Linked DNA regions of Mastigocladopsis repens PCC 10914. The protein of the gene in region 1 interacts with the protein of each later gene in a pairwise test. Links are inferred from orthologs where the notes say so. Each region holds a gene or a part of one and is shown on either strand. Other genes may lie near its edges.

Region 1 (4,661 bases):
GGATGACAAGCTTCATGTAAACTCTCCCGCTCAATGTATGTGAATTTGAGTTGTGATGACAAGGAATTGCGGTAAGGTCTATCGCTGCCGCCAGAACCAATCTTAAACGGATTTAGACTTACTGCTGGTATGACGTCTACCCTAAGCCCACCGAAACTGAATTTTTGCGCGTTTAGCCTGTATTTACCTACGACGAACCCCTGCTGTGATTCCAATTGCTTTTCAAGCAATTGGATGTCCACGCAGACATCGTAAGTTATCTCCTTGGTGGAGGCTTAATCGTTTTTCCTAAAATACACAAGTCTTTTTGCAATTCTTATCTTGTATTTTATGTCAACCATTGTTTAGGCGTCATCAGCCAGTGTATTCGTTTCTCGTTGTTTGGCATGACGGCTTTTGCAGAGAATTCCTCCCAACACCATTGAGGTTATATATATTCAAAACTAGCACCTTGTATTTTGGAAAACCAATTCCCTTGACTTTCCTTTAAAATCCTTTGCATAGCTTGACATTTTTTGACTCCTATTGGTCATATGAGATACATTTTCCTCTCTCTTGCAGTTGAGTTTTTCCTTTATCCGTAGTATGTCTTTACATCAGCGCCGATGTTTGTTACATAACCTAGAATTGAAACCATACACAGATGCGCTTATGTGGCAGCGCACTCTCCTAGGCGATCGCATCAACGACCCTAGCCTAGAGGACATACTGATATTGTTAGAACATCCGCCTGTCTACACTTTGGGACAAGGAGCAAGTTCAGAATTTCTGAAATTTGACCATACTAACTCCATCTATGAAGTACATCGAGTTGAACGAGGCGGGGAAGTCACATACCATTGTCCTGGTCAACTGGTTGGGTATCCAATTTTAAATTTGCAACGTTACCGTAAAGACCTCCACTGGTACTTGCGTCAATTAGAAGAAGTATTAATTCGTACACTAAAAGCTTACGGATTACAGGGAGAACGCAACCCTGGTTTCACGGGTGTTTGGTTAGAAGGGCGTAAAGTCGCTGCGATCGGGATTAAAGTCAGCCGTTGGATTACCATGCACGGCTTTGCATTAAATGTCTGTCCTGACATGATAGGATTTGAGCGTATTGTACCCTGTGGTATTACTGATAAGCCTGTAGGCAGTTTAGCTCAATGGATTCCTGACATCACTTGCTTAGAAGTACGCTCTCATGTAGCACAGTGCTTTGCAGAAGTTTTTGATGTCGAACTGGTAACTGATGGTGCTGTTAATAGTTGACAAGCACAAGAGAGTGGCATTTCAGGCGTCAGGGTAACTCTAGAGTGTGCCACAATAGCGAAACAGAAGTAACTACTAAATCTAGTTAGGAGTTCTCATTGTGGAGTCCCGATACAACCCAGCAGCAATTGAGGAAAAATGGCAAAAAACATGGACTGAACAAGGCCTAGATAAAACTGTTACAGATAGCAGTCAGCCAAAATACTACGCCTTGTCCATGTTCCCCTATCCTTCGGGCAGCCTGCACATGGGTCACGTCCGTAATTATACGATTACTGATGTGATTGCCCGCCTCAAACGGATGCAAGGGTATCGGGTACTGCATCCTATGGGTTGGGATGCCTTTGGCTTACCGGCAGAAAACGCCGCAATTGACCGAGGCGTTCCGCCATCGAAGTGGACTTATGAAAATATCGCCCAGATGCGGCAGCAATTAAAGCGTCTTGGCTTTTCTATCGATTGGGATTGCGAAGTTGCCACGTGTTCGCCAGACTATTACAAGTGGACGCAGTGGATTTTCTTACAGTTTTTTAAAGCGGGGTTAGCTTACCAAAGAGAAGCTGCTGTGAACTGGGACCCTGTTGACCAAACTGTCGTGGCAAATGAGCAAGTTGATAGCGAAGGACGTTCTTGGCGCAGTGGTGCTAAAGTTGAACGTAAACTCCTGCGGCAGTGGTTCTTTAAAATTACCGACTATGCCGAAGAATTATTGAATGACCTCGACAAGTTAACAGGTTGGCCTGAACGCGTCAAGTTGATGCAGGCAAACTGGATTGGTAAATCAACAGGGGCGTACTTGGAATTCCCTGTTGTTGGGATGGAAGAAAAAATTGGCGTGTACACCACTCGCCCAGATACGGTTTATGGCGTTAGCTACGTCGTGTTAGCGCCAGAACATCCCTTGACAAAGCGCGTCACGACACCAGAACGGGAAGCAGCGGTGGAAGCTTTTATTCAAGAGGTTTCCAATCAAAGCGAGTTGGAACGTACCGCTGAAGATAAACCCAAACGTGGTATCCCGACTGGCGGTAAGGCAATTAACCCGTTTACTGGAGAAGAAATTCCCATCTGGATTGCTGATTACGTCCTGTATGAATACGGTACGGGTGCGGTGATGGGGGTTCCGGCACATGACGCACGGGATTTTAAGTTTGCCAAGGAACAGAATCTGCCTATTAAAGTCGTGATTGTGCCACCCGATAATGTAGAGAAGTTGCATGCAACTTCTCTACAACAGGCATACACAGAACCGGGAATTGTGATGAATTCCGGTCAATTCGATGGAATGGCTTCCACAGATGCCAAGCAAGCCATAGTAGAATATGCTGAAAAACAAGGTTTTGGTAAAGCGCGGGTACAGTATCGCTTGCGGGATTGGTTGATTTCGCGGCAAAGATACTGGGGCGCGCCCATCCCAGTGATTCGCTGCCCTAACTGTGGCGTGGTGCCAGTTCCAGACGAAGATTTGCCTGTGCAGTTGCCCGAAAATGTCCAATTCAGCGGACGTGGACCTTCGCCTTTGGCTAAGTTGGAAAACTGGGTGAATGTTCCTTGCCCAACTTGCGGCACTGGGGCAAAGCGGGAAACCGATACGATGGACACCTTTATTGATTCCTCGTGGTATTTCTTGCGCTTTACCGATGCTAAGAATGAGCAACAAGTTTTTAACCCTGCGAAAACAAATGACTGGATGCCAGTGGATCAGTACGTGGGTGGGATTGAACACGCGATTTTACACTTGTTGTATTCCCGGTTCTTTACTAAGGTACTGCGCGATCGCGGTTTGTTAAATTTTGACGAACCTTTCCAACGCCTGTTGACTCAGGGAATGGTGCAGGGTTTAACTTATATGAATCCTAACAAGTCTGGAAAAGATAAATGGATTCCTTCCTATCTCGTCACCAATCCAGATGAGCCTCGCGATCCGCAAACAGGTGAAGTGTTGCAACGCCTTTACGCTACCATGTCTAAGTCTAAGGGCAACGGTGTCGCGCCAGAAGATGTGATTAAGAAATACGGTGTAGACACTGCCCGGATGTTCATCCTGTTCAAAGCGCCGCCAGAAAAAGACCTCGAATGGGATGAGGCTGACGTAGAAGGGCAATTCCGCTTCTTAAACCGCGTTTGGCGATTGGTGACAGATTTCGCTGCCCAGCCAAGAGTAGCCCGCAATCAGCAAGGACAACTGAATAAAGCGCAAAAAGACTTGCGTCGGGCGGTTCATATTGCTATCAAAGAAGTCACAGAAGACGTAGAAGGCGAATATCAATTCAACACGGCTGTGTCTGAATTGATGAAGTTGAGTAACGCCTTGGCTGAAGCTAGCTGCAAAGATTCAGCGATTTATGTAGAAGGCATTCGCACTTTGGTAGTGTTGCTGGCACCTTTGGCACCTCACATTGCTGAAGAATTGTGGCATCAATTGGGTAACAGCGAATCAGTCCACAAACAAGCTTGGCCTAAGTATAATGAATCTGCTTTGGTCGCTGATGAAATCACTTTGGTGATTCAAGTCAACGGCAAAAAACGTGCGGATCTTCAAGTGCCGGCACAAGCAGATAAAGCAGAGTTGGAAAGGTATGCCCGTGAGTCAGAAGTTGCCCAGCGCCACCTTGAAGGCAAGGAAATTAAAAAGGTGATTGTGGTTCCAGGGAAGTTAGTGAATTTTGTGGTTGGTTAAAGGGTTTTTTCTGACTGACAACATGAAGAAAAGGAAGAAGGTTCTTGTTGCCTTCTTCTTTTTGGTTGTTAATTCTTCCAATAGTATGATTAATGGATATTTAGAACCACAGATGCACACAGATGTAGGCGTAAGCCGTGCCGTAGGCTACACAGATTAAATTATCTGTGTGTATCTGTGTTCATCTGTGGTTTCATCAAGTCTTGCTCTCACCTTTGAAAGCCCTTAGCTGGCTGCTTTTGACTCTTTCCTTTGGGCTTTGATTTGCTAACTTCTACCATAGCTTCTTGGAATAAATTGTGCAGATGTATTGGCACGCTAGCAATATCTGGTAACTCTGGCTCTATAGATTTGTTGTATTCTTGCAAGAGTGTATCTAAGTCATTTTGAAGCTGAAATTCTGGACGTTGAAGAAACGTTTGCAGGACTTTTTCTAACTGTGTTGGATACTGTTGAGCTAACCGCTGCCAAATGAATGCATTAATACTTTTGTCTTCAAGATAGAAACGAATAACTTTTTCAGCACCTTCTACACTTTGCCAATCTTCTGCTTCTAAAATTGCTTTTACTTTACTATATGTTGGGAGAAACATTTGTCCCCAACGAGGGTGGGATAGAGTTGTTACCTGTTCGGCTTTTTTGAGTTCAGCAGGCAAATCAACTTTTGGCGTTACCATTTTGCTGGTGCCATTTTTATTGTTAAATATTTGCGAAACTGCTTGGGAGT
Region 2 (4,471 bases), 3.0 Mb from region 1 along the record:
TATACACCCTGATATTCAAAGCACTATTGCTGAATTATCAGAAAGCTTTCATCTGCTATGTGAGATTGCTGCACAATTTGGTTTTTCGCCGATTTTAGTCAGTTTTAATCCGTACCGTACTGTTTATCAGCCTGAACCACCATTAAATGATTATGAAATAAAACAATTACAGGCTTATCCTGAAGAGCAAACTGCCAACATTCACATGGTGACATATGGACCAGATTTAAATATTTCAGTCGCTGATTTACCTATTGAAAGTGTGATTGATATTGGCAGAAAGCTAACTTATTACAGTCCATACATCGTTCCTTTCAGTTATAGCTCTCCCTTTTATAAGGGGAAGTTGTGGCAAGGACTGTCAGTGCGAACGTTTGTTAGAACAGGAAAAAGACCAGCGACGCTGGTTTTTGTGGAGAAACAAGAACAACTGATTAAAAGCGTCCCTTCATTGACGAAAATAGCACGTCTCCCAGCGGAAGTAGGTCGCATCGAATTTAAAGCATTTGATAGTTGTGATGATTTTTCTATCTATGCTGCTTTGTTAAGCTTATTGAAAGGTCTTGTTTTAGACCAAACCCTTATGGGTAGAGCAACGATACCCGACGCAGCTTTGCACCAAGTTTCGGCACAAGAAGGGTTTGACAACGAAGAGATTTTTGCGATCGCCTCACAGGTTTTGCAAGCTGCTGAAGTTGCGCTTGTAGACGATCCAGACGTTCATTTGTTAACACCACTCAAAGTTCTTCTCCAAAAGCGAAGAACTCCAGCGCATCAACTGATTGAGGTTTTCAACAGGGTAGGTGTGATAGAACAGGTCCTCAGACAGACTTACAAAAACTAGGGGGGGTAAGGGTGTAAGGGTGTGAGGAACAGTGAACAGTGAACAGTGAACAGTGAAGAACTGATAACTGATAACTGGTAACTGATGTGTGAGGGGGAGAAGAAAATAAACTTATATGTAGTAAGGACAAGAGTCCTTGTTTTCGCCCAAGAGGACTCTTGTCCTCACTACCCCACAAGAATTCTATTGATAGAAGGTGCTTCCGCTAGGAAGTAGAAGACAGAGCTAGTTTAATTTGATTAAGCTATTAGCTATTAGCAATTCAGCTGTCGGCTTTTTGGGTGTTGGGGTTAATTGCCAACTTAACTTAATCCCCTAAAAAGGCAAACGGCTGACAGCTAGTCGCTATTGATTGATGGAGATGGATGTGGTGCAAGCGACAAATACAGAAGCCAAACAGCGTGTTCAAGAACTGCGACAACTACTACAAAAAGCTAGTTACGCCTACTACGTCCTCGATTCTCCCATCATGGAGGACGCAGTCTATGACCAGCTGTATCGAGAATTGCAACAGATGGAAAATCAATATCCAGAATTGCTGACACCTGATAGCCCCACTCAAAGGGTGGGAGAGAAACCAGCAACCCAGTTTATCTCGGTACGCCATAATATTCCGCTCTATAGTTTAGAAAATGCGTTTAACATCGACGAATTAAAGGCATGGGAAGGGCGCTGGCGGCGACAAGCACCTAACGTAGGAGAGGTGGAGTATGTGTGCGAGCTGAAAATTGATGGTTCTGCCTTAGCGTTGACATATGAAAACGGTATTCTCACCAGAGGTGCAACCAGGGGTGATGGGGTTACGGGTGAAGACATCACCCAGAATGTGCGGACAATTCGCTCAATTCCTTTGCGGTTAAATGTAGAAGGTGTAGAGAGGTTGTATGCAACCTCTCTACAGAGGATAGAGGTGCGGGGTGAGGCGTTTTTGCCCTTGGAAGTGTTTAAACAAATTAATGAGGAAAGGCAAAAAGCAGGTGAAGTAGTCTTTGCTAATCCTCGAAACGCAGCTGCAGGTACCCTAAGACAACTAAATTCCCGAATTGTCGCCAAACGGCGGTTAGATTTCTTTGCCTACACGCTGCACATTCCTGGTAGAGATGATGCCAGTATTGCTAACACACAGTGGGAAGCCCTGAAATTACTACAACAGATGGGGTTTCGCGTCAACCCTAACCACAAATTGTGTTTCTCTCTACAAGAAGTTGCAGAGTATTACAAATACTGGGACACCCAAAGGTTGAATTTGCCCTACATGACAGATGGGGTGGTGGTAAAACTGAATTCTTTTAAGCTTCAGGAACAGCTGGGGTTTACGCAAAAGTTCCCCCGTTGGGCAGTAGCGCTGAAATATGCAGCAGAAGAAGCACCCACCCGCGTGGAAAATATTGCTGTGAACGTAGGACGAACGGGGGCGCTGACTCCGCTTGCTCAAATGCGCCCTGTGCAACTGGCAGGGACAACGGTTTCCCGTGCTACCCTACATAATGCTGACCGCGTTGCTCAATTAGATATCCGCATTGGCGATACAGTTATTGTTCGCAAAGCTGGGGAAATTATTCCGGAAGTGGTGCAAGTCCTTCAAGAACTCCGTCCTGATGATGCTCAACCCTTTGTTATGCCTTCCCATTGTCCGGTTTGCTCAAGTGCAGTGGTTAGGGAGATGGGAGAGGCGGTGACTCGCTGCGTCAATGCTTCCTGTCCTGCTATCCTCAAGGGGGCGATCGAGCATTGGGTCAGTCGCGATGCTTTGGATATCAGAGGTCTGGGCGAAAAGCTGGTGCATCAACTGGTCGATAGAGAAGTGGTGCATTCTGTTGCCGATTTATACGACTTGACAGAAGACAAGTTGTGTGAATTAGAACGAATGGGGAAAAAGTCGGCACAGAAGTTGGTGGAAGCTACAGCCCAATCAAAAAACCAACCTTGGTCGCGGGTATTGTATGGTTTAGGCATTCGTCACGTTGGTAGCGTCAATGCTCAATTGTTGAGTGAGAAGTTTCCTACGGTGGAACAGTTAGCTGAAGCGTCACAAGCAGATATTGAAACTGTTCATGGTATCGGTGAGGAAATTGCCCAGTCTGTACACCAGTGGTTTCGCATCAGTGCGAATCAAACTTTGATTTCTCGTTTGAAAGATGCTGGGTTGCAATTTGCTAGCGCAATGGAAGCAACAGCAGTGAGTCATAGTCATCAAAAGTTGGCAGGTAAAACTTTTGTGCTGACTGGTACGCTTCCTACGTTGAAGCGGGATGAAGCAAAGGCGTTGATTCAACAGGCTGGTGGTAAAGTGACGGATTCTGTGAGTAAGAAAACAGATTATCTGGTTATAGGAGAAGATGCTGGTTCTAAGTTGGCAAAGGCGCAAGAGTTGGGAATTCCTCAGTTGAGTGAAGGGGAGTTGTTGGAGATGTTGCAGGATTAAACCGCACCCTTCAGGGTGACCAAGAAAGGGGTATAGGGGAAAACAAAGGGTTTAGGGGGATAGGGGTGTAGGGGTGTAAGTGAAAACAAAGGGTTTAGGGGGATAGGGGTGTAGGGGTATAAGTGAAAAGAAAAATAATTTACGTAGATTCGTTTGTTTCCTTCTTCCCCCCTACACAGTTATCAGTTATCAGTAAACAGTTATCAGTTTTTTTTGTCCACTGTTTCACTGGTCACTGTTCACTGTTCACTGTTCACTGTTCACTGTTAACCCTGACACCCTTACCCCCCTATTCTTCCCCCCTACACCCGCAAGGGAGCGCATTGACGGCATCAGATGCTAATAATTAAGTGCAACATCTAGCGTACGCACCAAAAAAGCCCAAATATCTGCTGTTTCCTCAATCCTTTTAGCTGTGGGTTTGCCAGCACCGTGTCCCGCCTTTGTCTCAATTCTAATGAGCACTGGCGCATCACCAGTGTGAGCAGCTTGCAAAGCCGCAGCAAATTTGAAACTATGTGCGGGAACAACGCGATCATCATGATCAGCTGTGGTGATCATTGTTGCTGGGTATGCTGTACCCGGTTTAAGGTTATGCAGTGGCGAATAAGCATAAAGTGCTTTGAAATCTTCTTGGTTGTCCGGTGAGCCATATTCAGAAGTCCATGCCCAGCCAATGGTAAATTTCTGGAAGCGCAACATATCCATGACCCCCACAGATGGTAAAGCAGCACCAAATAAATCGGGACGCTGAGTTATGCAAGCACCTACCAGTAGTCCACCGTTGCTTCCACCACCAATTGCTAACTTGGCTGGCTTTGTGTAACCGTTGGCAATCAGCCATTCAGCAGCAGCGATGAAGTCATCAAACACATTCTGCTTTTTCAACTTCATTCCCGCCTGATGCCATTCTTCCCCATACTCACCACCACCACGTATGTTGGGCATAGCATAAACACCACCCATTTCCATCCATACCAAACTACTGACAGAAAAGGTAGGGGTTAGAGAGATATTAAAACCACCATAACCATAGAGGTAAGTGGGGTTATTTCCATCTAATTTAATTCCCTTTTTGTATGTGATAAACATTGGCACTTTTGTGCCATCTTTGCTTTTATAAAAAACTTGTTTTGTCTCGTAATTATTTGGGTTAAAATCAACTTTTGGCTGACGAAAAACTGTGCTCTTTCCACTTACCA

What was found. The genes of interacting proteins can lie anywhere in the genome.
Region 2: the proteins of leuS (region 1) and ligA interact in binary tests that used the Escherichia coli proteins (3 or more experiments, as listed by UniProt). The link is inferred for Mastigocladopsis repens PCC 10914 from one-to-one orthologs.

Annotation. Positions count from the first base shown.
Region 1 is NZ_JH992901.1:2,260,197-2,264,857, reverse strand. Bases 1,052-4,144 are described here. They hold leuS (leucine--tRNA ligase), read left to right. Parts: upstream 1,052-1,354; coding sequence 1,355-3,934; downstream 3,935-4,144. Other genes in these bases: MAS10914_RS0112185 (hypothetical protein), read right to left, coding at 4,144-4,144; lipB (lipoyl(octanoyl) transferase LipB), read left to right, coding at 1,052-1,254. In the rest of the region: hpf (ribosome hibernation-promoting factor, HPF/YfiA family), read right to left, coding at 1-16; more of lipB, read left to right, coding at 586-1,051; more of MAS10914_RS0112185, read right to left, coding at 4,145-4,661.
Region 2 is NZ_JH992901.1:5,308,145-5,312,615, reverse strand. What follows is about bases 835-3,737. They hold ligA (NAD-dependent DNA ligase LigA), read left to right. Parts: upstream 835-1,205; coding sequence 1,206-3,269; downstream 3,270-3,737. Other genes in these bases: MAS10914_RS0125555 (prolyl oligopeptidase family serine peptidase), read right to left, coding at 3,609-3,737; MAS10914_RS0125565 (glutamate--cysteine ligase GCS2), read left to right, coding at 835-844. In the rest of the region: more of MAS10914_RS0125565, read left to right, coding at 1-834; more of MAS10914_RS0125555, read right to left, coding at 3,738-4,471. UniProt on the Escherichia coli protein: DNA ligase that catalyzes the formation of phosphodiester linkages between 5'-phosphoryl and 3'-hydroxyl groups in double-stranded DNA using NAD as a coenzyme and as the energy source for the reaction.